DNA from 2 places in the Streptomyces sp. NPDC050535 genome. Region 2 is predicted to be linked to the other one. Evidence: riboswitches for the same ligand, from Rfam matches in the RefSeq annotation. Region 2 holds a riboswitch; the other holds the start of a gene.
What was found. A riboswitch is a leader RNA that binds a small molecule or an ion and turns the genes downstream of it on or off. The one in region 2 is predicted to bind cyclic di-AMP.
Positions count from the first base shown of each region.

Region 1: it holds a riboswitch for cyclic di-AMP, as region 2 does, so the genes downstream of both, ACIBLC_RS27220 (NlpC/P60 family protein) here and ACIBLC_RS04635 (peptidoglycan DD-metalloendopeptidase family protein) in region 2, are expected to answer to the same signal.

Region 1 covers NZ_JBITHE010000013.1:159,912-164,313, reverse strand. Annotated here, with positions in the region: gene ACIBLC_RS27230 (hypothetical protein) at 275-628, shown strand; gene ACIBLC_RS27225 (tellurite resistance/C4-dicarboxylate transporter family protein) at 606-1,559, opposite strand; gene ACIBLC_RS27220 (NlpC/P60 family protein) at 1,705-2,856, opposite strand; cyclic di-AMP (ydaO/yuaA leader) riboswitch at 2,864-3,034, opposite strand; gene pcrA (DNA helicase PcrA) at 3,488-4,402, shown strand, end outside.
Region 2 covers NZ_JBITHE010000001.1:1,060,328-1,064,729, forward strand. Annotated here, with positions in the region: gene ACIBLC_RS04620 (helix-turn-helix domain-containing protein) at 1-59, shown strand, start outside; gene ACIBLC_RS04625 (DUF6126 family protein) at 56-208, shown strand; gene ACIBLC_RS04630 (tyrosine-protein phosphatase) at 297-1,094, opposite strand; cyclic di-AMP (ydaO/yuaA leader) riboswitch at 1,665-1,840, shown strand; gene ACIBLC_RS04635 (peptidoglycan DD-metalloendopeptidase family protein) at 1,845-2,771, shown strand; gene ACIBLC_RS04640 (DUF6250 domain-containing protein) at 3,041-3,757, shown strand; gene ACIBLC_RS04645 (SGNH/GDSL hydrolase family protein) at 3,901-4,402, shown strand, end outside.

The DNA of each region.
Region 1 (4,402 bases), on a different contig from region 2:
CGCCCCTGGCCAGGGCGGCGGTGGAGAGCCGGGCACCTGAGGGAGGACGCTAAACCTGAGCGTCATGGCTCGGTAACGCCATGTGTGCAATTGGCCTCACTGGATCGGTTAATGACCGCAAATGTCCATAATCCCGGTCCGGTGTCGCTGACTTCACATTGTGTGATGACCGATGCGGCGAATCCTGGGCACCCAGGTGTACGCCGGTGCTATGGGTTACTTGAGGTGGGCCGGTGACCAGAGGGACCGGAGTGCGGGAATAGGCTCCGGCCTCATGGACGTACTCATCCATCTCTTCGTCGGACTGCACATCATCGGCATCGCCTCGCTCCTCGGCGGCTTCCTCACCCAGCTCAAGGCGATGGGCCGGGGCACGGCCCGTTTCGTCCCCGTGATGCTGCACGGCGCGCTGACCATGCTGGTCACGGGTGTCGTCCTGGTCGGCCTCAACCAGGCGGACGATCAGCCGGTCGACAACATCAAGATCGGCGTGAAGCTGGCGCTGCTGATCGTGATCCTGGGGCTCGTCTACGTGAAGCGTGACGACGAGAAGGTGGAGAAGGGGCTCTTCGGGCTCGTCGGGCTGCTGACGACGGCGAACATCTTCATCGCGGTGCTGTGGACCTGACGGCCCCGGCCGCCACCACCAGCCAGACGGCCACCGCGATCCACAGCAGTACCTCTCCCAGCCCCTTGAGCCACGAGACGCCGAGGGCGGCCGAGACCGACAGGGTCGCCGCCGCCGTCATCCCCAGCGGGAACACGGTCGCCCAGCGCCGCACGTCGTAGCGAGGGCGCGGCCGGGCCAGCTCCGCGGCGGCCAGGACGCAGCACCAGGCGAGGTCGAGGACGAGCAGCGCGGTGGTGGCGGCGCGCAGGACGCCGTTGTCGTCGCCGTTCCACAGGAACGCGTCGGCGTTGTGCGCCGCGACGAGTTTGGCCCCGGCCAGCGCCGAGATGGCGAGCGCGCCGCCCGCGACCCAGTGGTCCCCGGCGCCCGTGACCACCTCCCTGATGTCGAAGTGCGTGAACGACACCCCGTAGAGCACGATTCCGAGCCAGAACAGCACCAGTGCGGCATGCGCGAGCCAGTCCGCGCCCACGGCCGCGGCGAGCGTGGCACCCAGCACCGACAGCCCCTGGGTGGCCACGCACACGAGGAACACCCCGCCCGGCATACGGCGGCTCCAGTGCCGTACGACGAGGAAGAGCAGCACCGGCCACAGCACGGCCGACAGCGCCAGCAGGGCCTCGGCGAGCTCCTGCCACCCCAGCAGCGACAGCCGCGTGCCGAGGACGGTGGTCGCCGCGACGGCGGTGAGCCCGGGCGGTGTGCCCGCCTCCGTCGCCCAGCGCGTGCGCTCCCGCACCAGCCTTACGGCGAAGTCCGCGGCGAGCGCGAGCCAGGCGACGGACGCCAGGACCAGTGCGACCCGGGACAGCGTCTCGTAGCCGGTCAGATGCAGGCCGACCGAGATGATGCCGGTCGCCATGACGGCGGCACCGGCGGCCGGCGGACGCTCGGCCCACCAGGCGCGGAGCTGGGAGATGGCTGGCATGGCCCGATGCTAAGGATCTTCGGACGGGTTGCCCGCGGGCCACGCGCGCGTGGGGCACGAAAACGCGGGGCACGCGCGCGTGGAGTACGAAGACGTGCTCCACGCGCGCGTGCCCCGCGGAAGGTGTCGCGAGGGCGGTGCGCTGTTATGCGGGCCGTACGACGCTGTAGATGGCCGACTCACCGTCGTAGAAGATCGACTCCTCGCGGACGTACGCACCCGGCTTCGGGGCGTGGATCATCATGCCGTTGCCGATGTAGAGGCCGACGTGGCTGATGTCGCCGTAGAAGAAGACCAGGTCACCGGGCTGTGCGTCGGAGACGGAGACGGTCGTGCCGGCGTTCACCTGCTCGTAGGTGACACGCGGGAGGGTGACACCGGCGGCCTTCCAGGCGGCCTGGGTGAGGCCCGAGCAGTCGTACGAACCGGGGCCGGTCGCACCCCAGACGTACGGCTTGCCGACCTGGGCGCGGGCGAAGGCGATGGCCTTGGCCGCCTTCGTCGCGTACGAGGCGTCGCCCGCGGGCGCCGAGCCCGAGGTGCCCGTCGTCGCGCTCGACGACGACTCCTGGGCCGCCTTCGCCGCGGCTTCGGCGGCCGCCTGCTGCTGCGCCAGCTCAGCCGCCTTGCGCTCGGCCTCCTTGCGCTGCTCCTCCTCCTTCGCCGCGAGCCGCGCCTTCTCCTCGGCGGTCAGCCGCGAGAGCAGCTCGCGCGCCTTGGCGAGCTTCTGCTGGACGTCGGTCTTGGACGCCTTGAGGGCGTCCTGCGACGTGGACAGCGTCTCCAGGCCCTGGGTGGCCTCCGCGCGCTTCTCGGTGGCGGCGGCCTGATCCGTGACGTAGTCGTCGACGGTCGCCTTCTGGCGGGTGGTCAGACGGTCCATCAGCTGGGTCTGGTCGAAGTAGTCCTGCGGGTTGTCGGCCAGCAGGAGGGAGGCGGTGTCGGGAGCGGCGGCCCCGGTGCGGTACTGCGCCGCGGCGTACGAACCCAGCTCCTCACGCGCGGTGTTGAGCTTCTCCGTGCGCTGGGCGACGTCGTCGAGAAGGGTGTCGACCTTCTTGCGCTGCTTGGAGGTCTTCTCCTTGACCGCGTTGTACTTGTCGGTGGCCGACTCCGCCTGCCGGTAGAGGTCGTCGACCTTCTTCTCGACCTCTTCGAGGCTGGGCTTCGGCTCGGCCGACGGCGCGGCGGCCGCCGTCTGGGAGAGCAGGGCGACGGAGGTGAGGGCCGCTGTGGCGAGAGCGGGGGCCGTACCCGCCACGCGCGAACCCGAGAACCATTTGCGTTGCGACGCCAAGGGAGGCGACTCCTTCCATCATCCGCCTACCGGGTTAGCTGTCGGGTTCGGGCGGGTGGTTCGGAAGGGTTGCCCTACGGTCCTGCCCGACAAGGCAGTTGGACCGATTCACCCCAAGTTCGGTGGGTCCCCGATTCCGGGCGCCGCGAAGGCGTGCCGAACTCAGCGGAGGCCGCCACGGCCCGGCGACGTTCGCCGGTGGGGGTCGGGCGGCCTGATCAGAACGCTAACCAACTCGTGTGGCTCCTGTGAAGGTTGATGTTCGAAATGCCCGATACGTTTTCGTGACCTTAGTCATGTGGTTCGGTTTTCGTGGTCAATCCGGAGGGGTATCAGGGGAGTTGTCCTGCGGGTGCTGCCGTGCGCCCGTACGCCGGAAGGTTTGGGGGCTCGCTGGTACGCCTCGGAGGCGTCCCGGCGCGCCTCGATCTGTCCGGTTGCTGACCGTGACGGTGCGGTTCTGGAGGGTATGGAGGTGTCGGACGGCCGGTTCCGGAAGCTCCTTGGCATCGAAGCGGCATCGAGGCGGGAAGATCGTCGGCCGCCGAGAAGCCGGTATGGCGCTATTACCGCCGCGGACTTCTCGGGGTGGCGGCGGGCTGTCAGTGGGGCCGCCTAGACTCGGAGAGCGATGAGCAGCCTCTTTGATGACAGCTTCCTGGCGGACCTCAAGCCCTCCGGGGCCCACGAGGAAGAGCCCTCGCCGCCGCCCGAGGACGGGACGGCCGAGCAGCTTCCGGACGACCTGTTCGGCGGCCGCTTCGACGTGCCGCCGAGCCGCGACGCGTATTACCGCGACGGTGCCCCGCGCCCCGCCGTGGACCCGGCCGCGCTCCTGGACGGGCTGAACGAGAACCAGCGGTCGGCCGTGACGCACTCCGGCGCCCCGCTGCTCATCGTGGCCGGCGCGGGCTCCGGCAAGACCCGCGTGCTCACGCACCGGATCGCGTACCTGCTGGGCGAGCGCCAGGTCCACCCCGGCCAGATCCTCGCGATCACCTTCACGAACAAGGCCGCGGGCGAGATGAAGGAGCGCGTCGAGCAGCTCGTCGGCCCGCGCGCCAACGCGATGTGGGTGATGACCTTCCACAGCGCGTGCGTACGGATTCTGCGCCGTGAGAGCAAGAGGCTCGGCTTCACGTCCTCGTTCTCGATCTACGACGCCGCCGACAGCAAGCGGCTGATGGCGCTGGTCTGCCGTGACCTGGACCTCGACCCGAAGCGCTTCCCGCCGAAGTCCTTCAGCGCCAAGATCTCGAACCTGAAGAACGAGCTGATCGACGAGGAGGACTTCGCCGCCCAGGCCGCCGACGGTTTCGAGAAGACCCTCGCCCAGGCCTACGCGATGTACCAGTCGCGGCTGCGCGAGGCCAACGCGCTCGACTTCGACGACCTGATCATGACCACGGTCAACCTGCTCCGCGCCTTCCCGGACGTCGCCGAGCACTACCGCCGCCGCTTCCGGCACGTTCTCGTCGACGAGTACCAGGACACCAACCACGCGCAGTACGCCCTCGTGCGCGAACTCGTCGGCACCTCCGAGCAC
Region 2 (4,402 bases):
CCGCCGCGCTGTGCCTCGGCCCGGCGACGGGGCACCCGACTCTGGGAGAGACGCCATGACCGAACCCACGGAACCCACCCCGCGCCGCTCCATGGAGGACAAGCTCCCGCCCGCGCTGTGGGTGCGGCTGCTCATCTACGTCGCTGTCGGCCACCTCTTCGCGGGCTTCGTCTACCTGCTCTTCACGCTGGGCGCGCAGAACCAGTAGGCATCCGCCGGCCCGGACCGGGACCGCCGCCCAAGATCCCGACCTGACCGGGAGGACCGTCCTTGAGGCCCGCGGCCCGCGGCCCGCGTCAGTCGAGGAGGCGTTCGCGCAGCCGGTCGCGCAGCTCCGGGGTGAGCCCCAGCGCCTTCTCCAGGTAGGCGTCGACGCCGCCCCAGGTCTCCTCGATCGTCTCGAAGGCCGCGGTCAGGTACTCGGCGCGGGCGTCGAAGAGAGGGCTGAGCAGCTCCATGACCTCGGGGGAGTACGCCGAGGCGGAGGAGCTGCTGCGGTGGACCCTGTAGCGCCGGTGCGCGGCGTTCGACTCCAGGTAGTCGGCCACGATGGCCTCGCGCTCGACACCGACGGCGAGGAGCGTCACGGCTATGGAGAGGCCGGCGCGGTCCTTGCCGGCGGCGCAGTGCATCAGCGCGGGGACACTGTCCTCGGCCAGCGAGCGCAGCACCTGGGAGTGCTCGGCGGTGCGGTCCCTGATGATCGCGCGGTAGGAGCTGATCATCCTGTTCGCCCCCTTGCCGTCCGCGAGGAGCCCGCGCAGCTGCTCCAGGTCGCCGTCGCGGACCATCCTCCAGAACTCCGCGCCGTCGGCCGGGTCGGACAGCGGCAGATTCACATTCCGCACGCCCGGCAGCTCGACGTCCGGGCCCTCCAGCTTCTGGTCCGACGCGTTGCGGAAGTCGAAGATCGTGTGCAGGCCGAGTGAGCTGAGGAAAACCGTGTCGTCCCCCGTGGCGTGCGCGAGATGCCCGCTGCGGAACAGCACCCCGTACTTCACCCGGCGGCCGTCCACGGTGGGCAGACCGCCCACGTCCCGGAAGTTGCGCACGGCGGCCAGCTCGGGCTCGGTCGACGGGACCTGCTGCGTCACGGGGGCTCCTCCCGGTCAGCCGTCGGCGCTGCTCGGCGTCGCCCGCCGACGGACGTTGCGCTCTCGACGATACGACATGGGTTCGTGGTGCATTGAGTTGTCCACAGGCGTTGTTCTCCCAGGTGCGGAGCCGTTGCCTTCAGGGCGCCGGGCGCGATGACGTCGGTACGGGCCGTGGCTCCCGCCGGGTCCCTCGGGCTCGCGCCGGGGACCTGCCGTGCAGCGGGATGCGGACGTGACGGGACGAGGAACTGGATGCGGCAGATATGCGACTGCGTCGCATGTGACTGTTCTGTCCGAATTAGCTGCTTCATTCCAACTGGCCCTGGAATAAGGCGCCCTGCGTCGACGTGCGTGAGCAGCGTCATATTCGTGACGATGTGTTGCGGCCTCGATTTGTCAACCTGCCAGAATTCCCGCGCCATTTGGCAAGGCGGAAAGGCCCTTTCTCCACGGAGGGTGACGGTGATTTCGGAATGGATCACGGATGGATCTTCCACAGAAAACCCACATGGTTGTAGACGCGGTCTCATCTCGCTTACGTTCACCCTCAATCCGGACGGACGCCCAATCCTGCCGCCGCCCGGAATCCGCACACTCACCCGTATGTGGCAGGAGCGGGGGACCCACAGGTATGACGCCTGTTCCGGTCTCCGGAACGGCTTGGGGTATAGCCGCGCAGCCGCGTGGCCGGGCATCTCCAGCCCGCACCCGACAGCTCACCTCGCAGGCGCCGGAGAGGAATTCGTCATGCCCGCGAAGGGTAAGCACCGCCGTCCCAAGTCCCAGCGTTTCACGCGCTCGATCGCCGTGGCCGGAACAGGCGGTGCCGCGCTCGCGCTGCCGCTGATGGGAGCCACCGGAGCCCATGCGGCGACCCCGGCCTCCACCGTTTCCGCGGCTACGGGGAAGACCGCCACGGCTGCCGAAAAGGCCGTCGCCGCGCCCGCCGCGGCTCGGAAGACCGCGACGAAGACCTACGCGGTCAAGGCCGGTGACTCGCTCTCGAAGATCGCCGACGACCAGAGTGTCAGTGGCGGCTGGAAGAAGCTGTACTCGGACAACCGCAAGGCCGTCGGCCAGGACCCCGCTCTGATCCACCCGGGTCTGAAGCTGGCGATCGGCAAGAAGGCCGCCGCGTCGAGCGACACGGCCAAGTCGTCCAGCGCCGAGTCGTCGAAGTCCTCCGAGTCGTCGTCGAAGTCGTCGGCCGAGACGGCGGCCGAGACCACGACCACGGCCACCGACACCGCGGACTCCAGCAGCTCCGGCTACACGCTGCCGGTCGAGGGCGCCACCATCGGCACCAACTACAAGGTCGCCGGCAGCATGTGGTCCAGCGGCTACCACACGGGCGTCGACTTCGTGGTCCCGACCGGCACCACCATCAAGTCCATCGCGGCGGGCACCGTCATCTCCGCGGGCTGGGGCGGCGCGTACGGAAACCAGGTCGTCATCCAGCACGCCGACGGCCAGTACTCGCAGTACGCCCACATGTCCTCCCTCTCCGTCTCGGCCGGCCAGACCGTGACCGAGGGGCAGCAGATCGGGCTCTCCGGTGCGACCGGCAATGTCACCGGACCGCACCTGCACTTCGAGATCCGCACCACGCCGGACTACGGCTCGGACGTCGACCCGGCCGCGTACCTGCGCTCGCACGGTGTGACCGTCGGCTGACGCCGCCCCCTCGCCGCTGAAGGCCGGACCCCACGATCCCCGGGGTCCGGCCTTCGGTGTTTCGTGATCGGCGCGTCGCGCGGCCGGTGTTTCGTGATCGGCGACGCGGCTCCGGCGTGGCCGGTCTCGTCGCTCAGCACATTGCGGTCTTGTGGCGAGCCCGGGGGAAGCGTCGACATGCCCGTCGCGGGGGCTGCACAGTGATCTCCGTAAGCGCTTTCCGCTGTGGACCGGACGTTCACCGCTGCCCCTCGTACGGAAGGTGTCCCATGACCACGCGCAGAGCCTTCGGAGCCCTGGCTGCCGGTGCCGCTCTCGCGGCGCTCGTCCCGCCCCAGGGTGCGAGCGCCGCACCGAGACACCGGCGCGGCCGGCTGATCGCCGCGGACGACTTCCGGCACGGACCGGGGCAGTGGGTCACCGAACTCCAGGACGGCGGCACGGTCACCGCCGCGCGCGGCGTGCTGGAGATCGACGTACCGAGCGGCGCGACCGTCTGGTTCAGGCGGAAGCTCCGCGGGCCGTACGTCATCGAGTACACCGCCACACCGGTCTCCGCGGGCGGCGTCAACGACCGGGTCTCCGACCTGAACAATTTCTGGAACGCAGTCGACGTACGTTCCCCGCGCGACCTCTTCGCCACCGCGCGGGGCGGTGCTCTGGCGGAGTACGACTACCTCAAGACGTACTACGTCGGTTACGGAGCCAACTCCAACACCACTACCAGACTGCGCAGATACGTCGGCGAGGCGGAGGTCCGTCCACTGGTGTACGACTACACGGAGCCGTTGCTCACGGCGAACCGGCCGAACCGCGTCCGGATCGTCTCCGACGGGTCCACCGTCCAGTGGTGGAACAACGGACGGCTGGTATTCGACTACCGCGACCCCGACCCGTACGCGAGCGGGCACTTCGCGTTCCGCACGACATGGAGCCACTTCCGGATTACGGACTTCCAGGTGTGGCGGCTGGTCAACCGCGCCTGAGCGGCCCTTATTCCAGGCTTGACCCAGACTTTATGAGTGGCTTATCTCACCACACGTCAACCCTTTCCTACGGTCGCGTAGCTCACATCGGAGGTGAATCATGGGCCGATGTGGCAGACGATTCGAAGAGTGGCAACAGATCAGTGATCGGGTCGTACGTAGCGGTGGGGGACAGCTTCACCGAGGGCATCGGCGACCCCGGGCCTGACGGCGCTTTTGTCGGTTGGGCGGACCGGTTCGCGGTACTGCTCGCGGACCGGCGGCCCGAGGGCGACTTCAACTACAACAATCTCGCCGTGCGCGGGAAACTGCTCGACCAGGTCGTCGAGCACCAGCTTTCGCGGGCGAAGGAACTGGCGCCGGATCTGGTGTCATTCTGCGCGGGCGGCAACGACATCATCCGGCCGGGCGTCGACCCCGACGAGGTCGCCGAGCGCTTCGAGCGAGCGGTCGCGGACCTCACCTCCGTCGTCGGCACCGTCCTGGTGACGACCGGCTTCGACACCCGTGGCGTGCCCGTGCTGAAGCACATGCGCGGCAAGATCGCCACGTACAACGGGCATCTCCGGGCCATCGCCGACCGGTACGGCTGCCCCGTCCTGGACCTGTGGTCCCTGAGGACGATTCAGGACCGCCGCGCCTGGG